Regions from separate parts of the Streptomyces sp. NPDC050121 genome, predicted to be linked through region 1. Evidence: riboswitches for the same ligand, from Rfam matches in the RefSeq annotation. Region 1 holds a riboswitch; each other region holds the start of a gene.
What was found. Region 1 has a riboswitch for thiamine pyrophosphate ahead of thiC (phosphomethylpyrimidine synthase ThiC). Riboswitches for the same ligand answer to the same signal wherever they lie in the genome.
Positions count from the first base shown of each region.

Region 2: it holds a riboswitch for thiamine pyrophosphate, as region 1 does, so the genes downstream of both, thiO (glycine oxidase ThiO) here and thiC (phosphomethylpyrimidine synthase ThiC) in region 1, are expected to answer to the same signal.
Region 3: it holds a riboswitch for thiamine pyrophosphate, as region 1 does, so the genes downstream of both, ACIBTS_RS10170 (thiamine ABC transporter substrate binding subunit) here and thiC (phosphomethylpyrimidine synthase ThiC) in region 1, are expected to answer to the same signal.

Region 1 is NZ_JBITJV010000020.1:165,506-169,693, reverse strand. It holds gene ACIBTS_RS28315 (YibE/F family protein) at 1-1,258, opposite strand, end outside; TPP riboswitch at 1,531-1,720, shown strand; gene thiC (phosphomethylpyrimidine synthase ThiC) at 1,713-3,539, shown strand; gene ACIBTS_RS28305 (hypothetical protein) at 3,641-4,188, opposite strand, start outside.
Region 2 is NZ_JBITJV010000049.1:12,137-16,324, reverse strand. It holds gene pknB (Stk1 family PASTA domain-containing Ser/Thr kinase) at 1-135, opposite strand, end outside; gene ACIBTS_RS42870 (thiazole synthase) at 276-1,070, opposite strand; gene thiS (sulfur carrier protein ThiS) at 1,076-1,276, opposite strand; gene thiO (glycine oxidase ThiO) at 1,273-2,439, opposite strand; TPP riboswitch at 2,437-2,548, opposite strand; gene ACIBTS_RS42855 (hypothetical protein) at 2,601-2,951, shown strand; gene ACIBTS_RS42850 (NAD(P)/FAD-dependent oxidoreductase) at 2,984-4,188, shown strand, end outside.
Region 3 is NZ_JBITJV010000005.1:125,230-129,417, reverse strand. It holds gene ACIBTS_RS10180 (hypothetical protein) at 1-396, shown strand, start outside; gene rlmN (23S rRNA (adenine(2503)-C(2))-methyltransferase RlmN) at 461-1,567, shown strand; TPP riboswitch at 1,592-1,700, shown strand; gene ACIBTS_RS10170 (thiamine ABC transporter substrate binding subunit) at 1,784-2,860, shown strand; gene ACIBTS_RS10165 (ABC transporter permease) at 2,953-4,188, shown strand, end outside.

The DNA of each region.
Region 1 (4,188 bases):
AGTCGATGAACACCGAACCCAGGATGCCGATCAGCAGCAGCGAGATGAGCGTGCCGAGCACCGCGACCGAGGTGCGGGCCGAGAGACCATGACACAGATAGAGCGCGATCAGCATGATGGCGCTCGCTCCCACCACCGCCACGACCAACGGGTTCGAGCCTTGCAGGATCGCGGGCAGGACGAAGAAGTTCAGCAGCAGGAAGCTGATGGCCAGTGCGACCAGCGCCATGACGCCCCGAAGCCGCCCGACGACCACGACGGCGACCGCGAAGATGAGGGCGAGCACGGTCATCGGGACGCGGCGGTTCACGTCGGTGACCGAGTACTGCAGGTCCTTCGGCGCGGAGGGCTCGTAGGCGACCACGACCTTCTCGCCCTGTTCCAACTGCCGTGACTGGTCCGGCTGGACGATCTCGGTGAACGTCCGACCCTTGTCCTTACCGGTGTCCACACGGATCGTGGCCTTCTTGCAGGATCCGCTCGCCTGCTGCTGTGCGGAGGATCCCTCGGCCGTGGAGGTGTCGCCGGTCGGTGTCTCGCGCGAGGCGTTCACCGACGCACAGCTCACGCTCACGACCTTGGTGACCGTGGCCTGCTGGGTCTGCCGGTCGAAGCCGACCCCCGTGCGCTCGTGCGCCGGCGCGCCACCGGGCCACAGCACCACGAGCCCGACCACCACGGCCACGCCGAACGGGATGAGGATGGCCGCGATGACCTTGCGCAGGTGCTGGGAGACGGGGGCCGCAGGGCCATGGCTGTGACTGTGCCCGTGACCACCCCCGGAACCGTGCCCATCTCCGGGCCCCGGTCCGGGCCCGTTGCCGGAATCGTGACGTCGCCCGTGCCCGTGCTCCCCGTGGCCGTGTCCGTGTCCCCCGTGCCTGTGCCCGTGCTCGTCGCCCGGGCCATGTGCCTGGCCGTCACCAGGTCCCTCGCCAGAGCCGTGCCTGGTGCCGTTTCCGGGACCGTTCCTGGGGTCACCGCCATGACCATGGTCGGGATTCTGCCCATGACCGTGCTCGCCGCGCCTGCGGCCGTATCCGTACTCGGGGCCGGCGCCGGCCCCGTAGCCGGTGCCGACGCCGGTGTCCGCGTCGGAACCGTCGCGACGGCCGTATCCAGGACCGTATTCAGGTTCGTACCCGTACCCTCGCCCGTTGCCGCCTCCCGCCTGGTTCCCCGGGCCGGGGCCTCCGCCGGGGTCCTGCGCCCGGCTCCTGGGGGTTCCACCGCGCCCCAGCCGACCCAGCCCGCCCAATCCACCGGCGTACCCCGGTCCGTGATCTGGGTACTGCCCGTGATCACGCTCGCCATCGTGACCGCTGTGGACATCGCGGTCGTTCCCGGGGCTGTTTCCGGAGCCGCCGCCAGGACCGGGGCCACTGGCGGCGCCGTTTCCGGAGCCCGGCCGACGGGGCGGCTCGGGGGGCGGGTACGGGGGCTGGTGTGTCGTGGTCACCGACCGATCATCGCAAGAACGACAGGGGCCCTCTGTTCACCGCGCCCGAATTGACGCTAGCGTGGAGGCACCTTTGCACACGCGGGAGCTCGGAGCACCGGGCTGAGAGGGCGCTGACCTCCGTCTTAGCGGTGTTTCACGTGGAACGTCTCTCGATTCGAGTGATGTTTCACATGAAACGTCGGCAGGCGGTAGCCGCTGCGTCGACCGCCGAACCTGTTACCGGGTAATGCCGGCGTAGGGAGTAGGTCTCATGACCAACAAGGACACACGCACGCCTGCCTTCACGCAGAACGCGACCAGCGAAAAAGAGGTCGACGCGAATACCGTGGAGGCCGGGAAGTCCATCGGCTGGCACAAGGGCTACGTCGAGGGCACTCGCCCCGACCTGCGGGTGCCGGTCCGTCAGGTGCACCTCACCAACGGGCAGTCGGTCACGCTGTACGACACCTCCGGCCCGTACACCGATCCGCTCGCCGACACCGATGTCCGCAGGGGGCTGTTGCCGCTGCGCGAGAACTGGATCATCGCCCGCGGGGACACCGAAGAATACGCGGGCCGGCCGGTCCGTCCCGAGGACGACGGCCTCAAGCACACGTCGCCGCGCGGCGGTCTGCGCAACCTCGACGCGGTCTTCCCCGGGCGGCCGCGCCTGCCGCGTCGCAGCAGGGACGGCGCGGCGGTCACCCAGCTCGCGTATGCGCGCCGGGGGGAGATCACGCCCGAGATGGAGTTCGTGGCCATCAGGGAGAACGTTTCTCCGGAGGTCGTCCGCGAGGAGATCGCGGCGGGCCGCGCGGTGTTGCCGGCCAACGTCAACCACCCGGAGATCGAGCCGATGATCATCGGCAAGCGGTTCCTGGTGAAGGTCAACGCCAACATCGGCAACTCGGCGGTGACGTCCTCCATCGAGGAGGAGGTGGAGAAAATGACCTGGGCGACCCGCTGGGGCGCCGACACGGTCATGGACCTGTCCACCGGCCGGAACATCCACACCACCCGTGAGTGGGTGCTGCGCAACTCCCCCGTCCCGATCGGCACGGTTCCGCTCTACCAGGCATTGGAGAAGGTGGACGGCCGGGCCGAGGAGCTCACCTGGGAGATCTACAAGGACACGGTCATCGAACAGGCCGAGCAGGGTGTGGACTACATGACGGTCCACGCCGGTGTCCGCCTCCCGTACGTCCCGCTCACCGCCAACCGGAAGACCGGCATCGTCTCGCGCGGCGGCTCGATCATGGCGGCCTGGTGCCTCGCGCACCACAAGGAGTCGTTCCTTTACGAGAACTTCGAGGAACTCTGCGAGATCCTCGCCGCCTACGACGTCACGTACTCGCTGGGCGACGGGCTGCGGCCGGGTTCCATCGCGGACGCCAACGACGAGGCGCAGTTCGCCGAGTTGAGGACGCTCGGGGAACTCAACCGGATCGCGAAGCGTTTCCATGTACAGACGATGATCGAGGGCCCGGGACATGTCCCGATGCACAAGATCAAGGAGAACATCGACCTTCAGCAGGAGATCTGTGATGAAGCTCCGTTCTATACGCTCGGCCCTCTGACGACGGACGTCGCGCCGGCGTACGACCACATCACCTCCGGCATCGGTGCCGCGATGATCGCCTGGTGGGGCACGGCCATGCTCTGCTATGTCACGCCCAAGGAACATTTGGGCCTGCCCAACCGTGACGACGTCAAGACCGGCGTCGTCACCTACAAGATCGCCGCCCACGCAGCCGACCTCGCCAAGGGGCACCCCGGTGCACAGGAATGGGACGACGCGCTGTCCGACGCCCGCTTCGAGTTCCGCTGGGAGGACCAGTTCAACCTTGCCCTCGACCCGGACACGGCACGGGAGTTCCACGACGAGACACTTCCGGCCGAGCCGGCGAAGACGGCCCACTTCTGTTCCATGTGCGGGCCGAAGTTCTGCTCGATGAAGATCAGTCAGAGCATCACCGAGCGGTTCGGTGGTGGGGCGGCCGACGGGGCCTCGGCGGAGGAGATCGCCGAGGGGATGCTGGAGAAGTCGAAGGAGTTCGCGGCGAGCGGCAACCGGGTCTATCTGCCACTGGCCGACTGACAGACCATCTGCCTGCCTGTCGGCCTGCCTGCCTGCCTGTAGGCCCGGCGTACGGCTTGCGCTCCCCTCGGCAAGGGTCGGCGGGGGCGCAAGCCGAGTGCCTATTCCGGCCGGTTCTCCGGGCCGCCGAAGTCCGGGCTCGTGTAGTCCGGGCTGCTGAAGCTCGGGCGGGGGCCCGTCGAACGGCCGTCGTCCGGGCTGGTGAAGCCCGGCCGGTCGTAGCCGATCTTCGGAAGGCGGCCTGTGACCGTCGGCGGGACCGGGTCGGTGTGCAGGGCGGGCGCCGCACCGGGGGCGGCGAGTGCCTCCCGGAGGAACGGCAGGATGCCGCGTTCCAGCAGGGCCTCCCGCCAGGCCTCCCTGGCCGCGGCGACCTCCTCGCTCAGCTCGCCGTACGGTTCGGCCTCCAGGGAGGGCCGGTTGCGCAGGGCGGCGAGCAGCAGCGCGACGGTGGCGACGAGGATCGCGGCCACGGCCACGGCACCGAACGCCCACCCGGCGGTGAGCATGGTCCTGGCGAACGCCTGGTCGGGGTCCAGCGCCCTGAGGAGGTAGCCCACGAGCAGGAAGATCACCGCGGCGGTCCCGGCGAGAACGGGGGTGAGGACGGCGGCGACGGCGCCCGCCCCGGCGGCCTCGGCGGCCTGGG
Region 2 (4,188 bases), on a different contig from region 1:
CGCGAGCACGCGGTCCAGGCGGGTGTCCACGGCCCGGTAGACCGTGGCCATCCCGCCGACCGCGATCCGCGCCTCGACGCGATACCGGCCGTCGAGCACCTGCCCGACCAGAGGGTCCTGAAGGGTCGTGTCCACGCAGGCGAGTGTACGAGCCACGACCGACACCACCGCATCCTCCGGCCCGATCACCCCTGACTGCAGCCGACCTGTAACGCGATCGAGGAGAGGCCGGGGGGAGCGGGGCGGTGGAGAGGCCGGGGGGAGCGGGGCGGTGGTCAGAAGGCGGGACGCTCGGGGTCCAGCGCCGCCCGGCCCGCGGTGGGGGACGACGCCTCGGCGAAGTAGCGGCGGGGGATCCGGCCCGCCAGGTGGGCCAGCCGTCCCGCCTCGACGCCGGCCCGCATCGCCGACGCCATCCGCTCGGGATCCCTCGCCCGCGTCACCGCCGACGCCAGCATCACCCCCGCGCACCCCAACTCCATCGCCAACGCCACATCCGACGCCGTACCGGCCCCCGCGTCCAGAATCACCGGCACACGCGCGTGCTCGACGATCAGCTGGAAGTTGTGCGGGTTGCGGATGCCGAGCCCGGAGCCGATCGGCGAGCCCAGCGGCATCACCGCGGCACACCCCGCATCCTCCAGCTTCCGTGCCAGCACCGGATCGTCGTTCGTGTACGGCAGCACCGTGAACCCGTCGTCCACCAGCGTCTCCGCCGCCTCCAGCAACTCGACCGGATCCGGCAGCAGCGTCCGCTCGTCGGCGATGACCTCCAGTTTGATCAGATCGGTACCCAGCGCCTCCCGCGCCAGCCGCGCCGTCAGCACCGCCTCCCCGGCCGTGTAACACCCCGCGGTGTTCGGCAGCACCCGGATGCCGAGCCGCTCGAGCACCGACAGCACGGAGCCGTGCACGGAGGGATCGACGCGCCGCATCGCGACCGTCGTCAGCTCGGTCCCGGAGGCGACCAGCGCCCGCTCCAGCACCTCCAGGCTGGGTGCACCCCCCGTACCCATGATCAGCCGGGACGAGAAGGACGTACCCCCGAGGACGAAGGAATCGTCGGCCATGGCGCTCAGCCTCCCTGTACGGCGGTCAGGACTTCCACCCGGTCGCCCTCGCTGAGCGCCGTCGCCGACCACCGCGCGCGGGGGACGACCGTCTCGTTGAGCGCGGCGGCCACCCCGGAGGGCGCCGGCGTCAGGGACCGTACGACGCTGTCGAGAGCCGTGCCGGGAGCGACCTTTTGCCGCTCGCCGTTCACCGAGATGTTCATGCGGGCTGCTCCGAGAGTGCGGCGGCGCCGAAACGCCGGGGTGTGAAGGGACGGGCCTCGTCCGGGAGCTCCCCGGTGGCCAGGACATGCGCCATCGCGTCACCGGTCACCGGCGTCAGCAGCACCCCGTTGCGGTAGTGCCCGGTGGCCAGCAGCAGCCCGTCCAGGCCGGTCGGCCCGAGCAGCGGCGCGTTGTCCGGGGAGCCGGGGCGCAGCCCCGCGCGCGTCTCGGTCAGCGGCAGCTCGGTGATCCCCGGCACCAGTTCATGGGCGTCGCGCAGCAGCTCGTACACGCCCCCTGCCGTCACCGTCGTGTCCCAGCCCAGTTCCTCGCTGGTCGCGCCCACGACCAGCTCGCCGTTCTCCCGGGGCACCAGATAGACCTGGCTGCCGCGCACCACGGCCCGCACCGTCCGGCTCAGGAACGGCGCGTACCGCCGTGGCACGGTCAGCCGCAGGACCTGCCCCTTCACCGGCCGCACCGGCGGCAGCACGTCCTGCGGGACCCCGGCCAGCCGCCCGCTCAGACTGCCGCCGGCGAGCACCACCTGTCCCGCCCCCAGCGCCGTCCCGTCCCGGGTGACGACCCCCGCGGCCCGCCCGCCCACCACGGACAGCCGCTCGGCCCACGCCCGCCGGAACACCACGCCCGCCCGCTCGCACGCGGTCACCAGCGCCGCGGCCAGCCGCCGCGGATCGACCTGGTGGTCGCCGTCCACCCGCAGCCCGCCGCGAACTCCCGGCGCGAGCATCGGCTCAAGACGGCGGCACTCACGCCCCGACAGCCACTCCGACGCCAGCCCCGACTGCCGCTGCAGGGCGTGCAGCTCGCGCAGATGGGCGCGGTCGTCGGCGTCCAGCGCGACCGCGAGCGTGCCGCACCGCCGGTAGCCGAGGTCGTGGCCGGTCAGCTCCGTCAGCTCCGCCGCGAAGTCCGGATAGCGGCGCGCGGAGGCGAGATTCAGGCCGAGCAGGGTCTGCTCGCCGTGGTGCAGTTCCGTGACGGCGGCCAGCATCCCGGCCGCCACCTGGGCGGCCCCGCCGCCCGGTTCCGGGTCGACCACCGCCGTGGCGAGGCCGCGCTGCGCGGCCCGCCAGGCCGTGACCAGCCCGATGATCCCGCCCCCGATGACGAGGACGTCTGACGTACGTGGAGACGACATGGGCGTCCAGCCCCTCCCTTCGCCGGCATGACCCGGATCAGGTTCGTACGGTCGGAGGCCGCCAGCCTCCCTCTCAGCCCGGTGCGTCCGGGCTCCCGCGAGTGCTCTACGTTGGCCACCCTAGCCCGATGCCGTATGTCTCAGTAAGGGAGCCTCCGCCCGTGCCCCGTTCGCTCGACGGTCTCGTCCTCGCCCCCGTCGCCGACCAGGCCCCGGGCCAGGTCGGCACCCGCACCCGCTTCGCCTACCGCGAGCAGGACGGCGTGATCTGGGCGGACTACGCGGGCGGCGACGTCGTACGCGGCCATCTGGTGGGTACCCGGCAGGGGGACCGGCTCGACTTCCGCTACGTCCAGCTCAAGCAGGACGCGACGACGTCCTCGGGGCACTGCGTGTCGACGGTCGTGGAGCTGCCCGACGGGCGGGTCCGCCTGGAGGAGACCTGGGAGTGGGAGTCGCAGACGGGCAGCGGCACCAGCGTTGTGGAGCAGGTCACGGAACACGACGGCTGACTGACGAATAGTCAGTTGTCTAAGGTGATCAGGTGAGTGAGCGCAGGCAGGAAGAAGGCGGCCCGGCCGGGCGGCGCGTGGTGGTCGTCGGCGCGGGCATGGCCGGGGTGCAGACCGCGGTCGCGCTGCGCGAACAGGGCTTCGACGGCACGGTGACGCTGATCGGCGCCGAACCCCACCAGCCCTACGACCGGCCACCGCTGTCCAAAGCCGTCCTGCTCGGCAAGTCCGAGGGCTCCGCCTTCGACGTCGACTTCGACGGCCTCGGCATCGAACTGGTCCTGGGCCGCGAGGTCCTCGGCCTGCGCCCCGCCGACCACGAGCTGGACACCGAGGCCGGGCCCGTCCCGTACGACGTCCTCGTCCTCGCCACCGGCGCCGAACCGATCCGGCTGCCCGGCGCCGAGGGCGTGCCCGGCGTGCACCTGCTGCGCACCCTGGACGACGCCGAACGGCTGCGGCCCGTGCTCGCCCGGCAGCACGACGTCGTGGTCGTCGGCGCGGGCTGGATCGGCGCGGAGTTCGCCACGGCCGCACGCGAGGCCGGCTGCGCGGTCACCGTCGTGGAGGCCGCCGACCGGCCGCTGGCCGGGGCGCTGCCCGCCGAGGTGGCCGCCCCGATGGCCGCCTGGTACGCCGACAGCGGTACGGCCCTGCGCACCCACGCGCGCGTGGAGCGCGTCGAGCCCGGAGCGGTCGTCCTCGACGACGGCTCGCGGCTGCCCGCCGACGCCGTCGTGGTCGGCATCGGCGCCCGCCCCGCCACCGCCTGGCTGGCCGGCTCCGGCATCGAGCTCGGCGCGCACCGCGAGGTCGTGGCCGACGCCTGTCTGCGCACCTCCCTGCCGGACGTGTACGCGGTCGGCGACTGCGCCTCCTTCCCTTCGGGCCGGTACGGCGAGCGGCTCCTCGTCCACCACTGGGACAACGCCCTCCAGGGGCCGCGCACGGTCGCGGCGAACATCCTCGGCGAGGTCACCGGCGAGCCCCCGGCCGTCTACGACCCGGTGCCGTACTTCTGGTCCGAGCAGTTCGGCCGCTTCGTCCAGTACGCGGGCCATCACACCGGCGCCGACCGCACCCTGTGGCGCGGCGATCCGTCGGGACCGGCCTGGACGGTGTGCTGGCTGCGCGAGGACCGTCTGGTCGCCCTGCTGGCCGTGGGGCGCCCCCGTGACCTCGCCCAGGGCAGACGGCTGATCGAGGCCGCCACACCCATGAACCCACGGCTTCTGGC
Region 3 (4,188 bases), on a different contig from region 1:
ACCACCGACGACGGCCAGAGCAACCTTCCCGACGAGACGAGCGACGACCAGGGCAGCCTTCCCGACACCACCAGCGACGACCAGGGCACCGACGGCCCTGCGAGCGGTCCGCACCGCTGGTTCCCGATGCTCCGCGAATTCCGCGCCTACCTCACGACGGACGCCCCGAAAGCGGATGCAGCCCTCGCCTCCCACGTGACGAGCGTCCACATCCGGGTGCCCGCGGACAGCGCCCGCAGCGTGGCCGTGGTCCGGGTCGACTTCGGTGTGGGAGAGCAGGACAGCGCGGACCGCACCGCGAAGGTGTTCGGCGACTGGCGGCGTGCCCTGTACGGCGATCACGGCCACGTGGAGGTCCTCGGCCCGGCCAAGACCACCGCCGAACGGAACTGGTAGCCGCCCCGCACCCGGATCCGGGCGGCCCGGGCCACCCGATTCGATCTGCGACACTGGTAAGGCCATGCCTAAGCCCGGAGAACTCACTTTCGTCGCCCCCCGCGGAGCCAAGAAGCCGCCGCGGCACCTCGCCGACCTCTCGCCCGCCGAGCGGAAGGAGGTCGTGGCGGAGATCGGTGAGAAGCCGTTCCGTGCCAAGCAGCTGTCGCAGCACTACTTCGCGCGCTACGCGCACGACCCGGCGGAGTGGACGGACATCCCCGCCGGTGCGCGCGAGAAGCTGCGTGAGGCGCTGCTGCCGGACCTGATGTCGGTCGTCCGGCATCTGTCGACGGACCAGGGGACCACACGCAAGACCCTGTGGCGGCTGTTCGACGGCACGCTCGTGGAGTCGGTGCTGATGCGCTACCCGGACCGGGTGACCATGTGCATCAGCTCGCAGGCCGGGTGCGGGATGAACTGCCCGTTCTGCGCCACCGGGCAGGCGGGGCTCGACCGGAATCTGTCCACCGCCGAGATCGTGCACCAGATCGTCGACGGGATGCGGGCGCTGCGGGACGGGGACGTGCCCGGGGGGCCTGCCCGGCTGTCCAACATCGTCTTCATGGGGATGGGCGAGCCGCTCGCCAACTACAAGCGGGTCGTCGGCGCCATCCGCGCGCTCACCGACCCGGCGCCGGACGGGCTCGGGCTCTCGCAGCGGGGCATCACCGTGTCGACGGTCGGGCTGGTGCCCGCCATCCACCGGTTCGCCGACGAGGGCTTCAAGTGCCGGCTCGCGATCTCCCTGCACGCGCCCGACGACGAGCTGCGCGACACCCTCGTCCCCGTGAACACGCGGTGGAAGGTGCGGGAGGTGCTGGACGCCGGGTTCGAGTACACCGAGCGCTCCGGGCGCCGGCTGTCCATCGAGTACGCGCTGATCCGCGACATCAACGACCAGGCCTGGCGCGGTGACCGGCTCGGGCGGCTGCTGCGGGGCAAGCCCGTGCACGTCAACCTCATCCCGCTCAACCCGACCCCGGGCTCGAAGTGGACGGCCTCCCGGCCGGAGGACGAGAAGGCGTTCGTCGAGGCGATCGCCGCGCACGGCGTCCCCGTGACCGTCCGGGACACCCGTGGTCAGGAGATCGACGGGGCGTGCGGTCAGCTCGCGGCCACCGAGCGGTAGTCTTTAGGCCGTACACATATCTTCATATTCCGACAGGGGAGCGCCACAGCGCTGAGAGTGCGGCATCCAGGCCCGCAGACCCTCTGAACCTCGCCCAGGTCATTCTGGGTAGGAAGTTCGGTCATCACTCGAGCTGTTGCGCCCTGCCCGGTGTCCGTTCCGTGCGGACCCGGGCAGGGCCGCGTCTCTTCCTGGTCACCCCCAGGAGGAAATCCAGTGCAGAACAAGACCATCGTGGCCGTGGCCGTCGGGCTCGGCCTGCTCACGCTGTCCGCGTGCGGGTCGACGGACGGCGGCGGGGGAGCGACGGAGTCCAAGACCGTCACCCTCGTCAGCCACGACTCGTGGGCCGTCTCCAAGAGCGTGCTCGCCGACTTCGAGAAGCAGTCCGGCTACAAGGTGAAGGTCCTCAAGGACGGCGACGCCGGGCAGGCCGTCAACAAGGCCATCCTCACCAAGGACCACCCGCAGGGCGACGTCTTCTTCGGAGTCGACAACACCCTCCTGTCCCGCGCCCTCGACAACGGGCTGTTCCAGCCGTACGAGGCGAAGGGGCTCGCGCAGGTCGAGACCCGCTTTCAGCTGGACGCCGGCAAACACCGGGTCACGCCCGTCGACTACGGCGACATCTGCGTCAACTACGACAAGAAGTACTTCGCCGAGCACAAGCTGACCCCGCCCGCCTCCTTCGACGACCTGGTGAAGCCCGCCTACAAGAACCTCCTCGTCACCGAGAACGCCGCCACCTCCTCGCCCGGCCTCGGGTTCCTGCTCGGCTCGGCCGCGAAGTACGGCGACGGAGGCTGGGAGGGCTACTGGAAGAAGCTCAAGGCGAACGGGGTGAAGGTCGTCGACGGCTGGGAGCAGGCCTACAACGAGGAGTTCTCCGGTTCGGCCGGGGGCAGGAAGGCGGGAGCGGACCGGCCGCTCGTCGTGTCGTACGCCTCCTCGCCGCCCGCCGAGGTGATCTTCGGCGATCCGAAGCCGACCACCGCTCCGACGGGCGTCGCGACCGGCACCTGTTTCCGCCAGGTCGAGTTCGCGGGGCTGCTGGACAACGCGGCCGACGGCAAGGGCGGCAAGGCGCTGATCGACTTCCTGATCAGCAAGAAGTTCCAGGAGGACATGCCGCTCAACATGTTCGTGTACCCGGTGGTGAAGGGCGCGGCCGTGCCCGCCGAGTTCACCCAGTACGGTCCCGCCGCCAAGGACCCCGAGACCATGGACCCGGCGAAGATCGCCGACCGCCGCGACCAGTGGGTCAAGTCATGGACCTCGCTCGTACTGAAGTAGCCCTGGAGAAGAGGCCCCCGGGGGAGCGCACCCCCGGGAAGGGCGCCCCCGGGAAGGGCACCAAGGAGAGCGCGGCGGCGCGGCTCGCTCTGATGACCGTGCCCGTCGCGTTCTTCGCGGTCTTCTTCGCCTACCCGGTCGCCGCGATCGTCGCGCGCGGCCTGAAGACGGACGGCGGCTGGCAGTTCGGGCGGTTGTGGGACGTGCTCGCGCAGTCCGACATCCGGCACGTCCTGTGGTTCACCACCTGGCAGGCGCTCGCGTCCACCGCGCTCACGCTCCTGGTCGCGCTGCCGGGCGCGTATGTGTTCGCGCGGCTGGACTTTCCGGGCAAGCAGGTGCTGCGGGCCGTCGTCACCGTCCCGTTCGTGCTGCCGACGGTCGTCGTCGGTACGGCGTTCCTCGCGCTCGTCGGGCGCGGCGGACTGCTCGACGAGCTGTGGGGCGTACGGCTGGACACCACCGTGTGGGCGATCCTGCTCGCGCATGTCTTCTTCAACTACGCGGTCGTCGTACGGACCGTGGGCGGGCTGTGGTCGCAGCTCGACCCGCGGCAGGAGGAGGCGGCGCGGATGCTGGGCGCGTCCCGGCTGAGGGCCTGGCGCACGGTCACGCTGCCGGCCCTCGGGCCCGCCGTCGCCGCCGCCGCGCTGATGGTCTTCCTCTTCACCTTCACCTCCTTCGGTGTGGTGCAGATCCTCGGCGGCCCCACCTTCTCCACGCTCGAAGTGGAGATCTACCGGCAGACCTCCGAGATCTTCGACCTGTCGACGGCGGCCGTCCTCACGATCGTCCAGTTCGTGGCCGTCGGCGCGATCCTCGCCGTGCACGCCGCCGCCGTACGACGGCGGGAGACCGCGCTGCGGCTCGTGGACGCCTCCGTGACGGCGCGCCGGCCGCGTGGGACCGGGCAGTGGGCGCTGCTCGCCGGGGTGCTCGCCACGATCGCCGTGCTGCTGGTGCTGCCGCTCGCGGTGCTGGTGCAGCGCTCGCTGGACACGCCAGGCTTCGCCTACTACCGGGCGCTGACCAGCGACGACGGCAATGTCTTCCTGGTTCCGCCGATCGAGGCGATCGGTAACTCCCTGCAGTACGCCATCGCCGCGACCGCCATCGCGGTGCTGATCGGCGGGCTGGCCGCCGCGGCCCTCACCCGCCGGGACGCCGGGCGGCTGGTCCGTGGCTTCGACGCGCTGTTGATGCTGCCGCTCGGCGTCTCCGCCGTGACCGTCGGCTTCGGGTTCCTGATCGCGCTGGACGAGCCTCCGCTGGACCTGCGCGGTACGTGGATCCTGGTGCCGCTGGCGCAGGCGCTGGTCGGCGTGCCC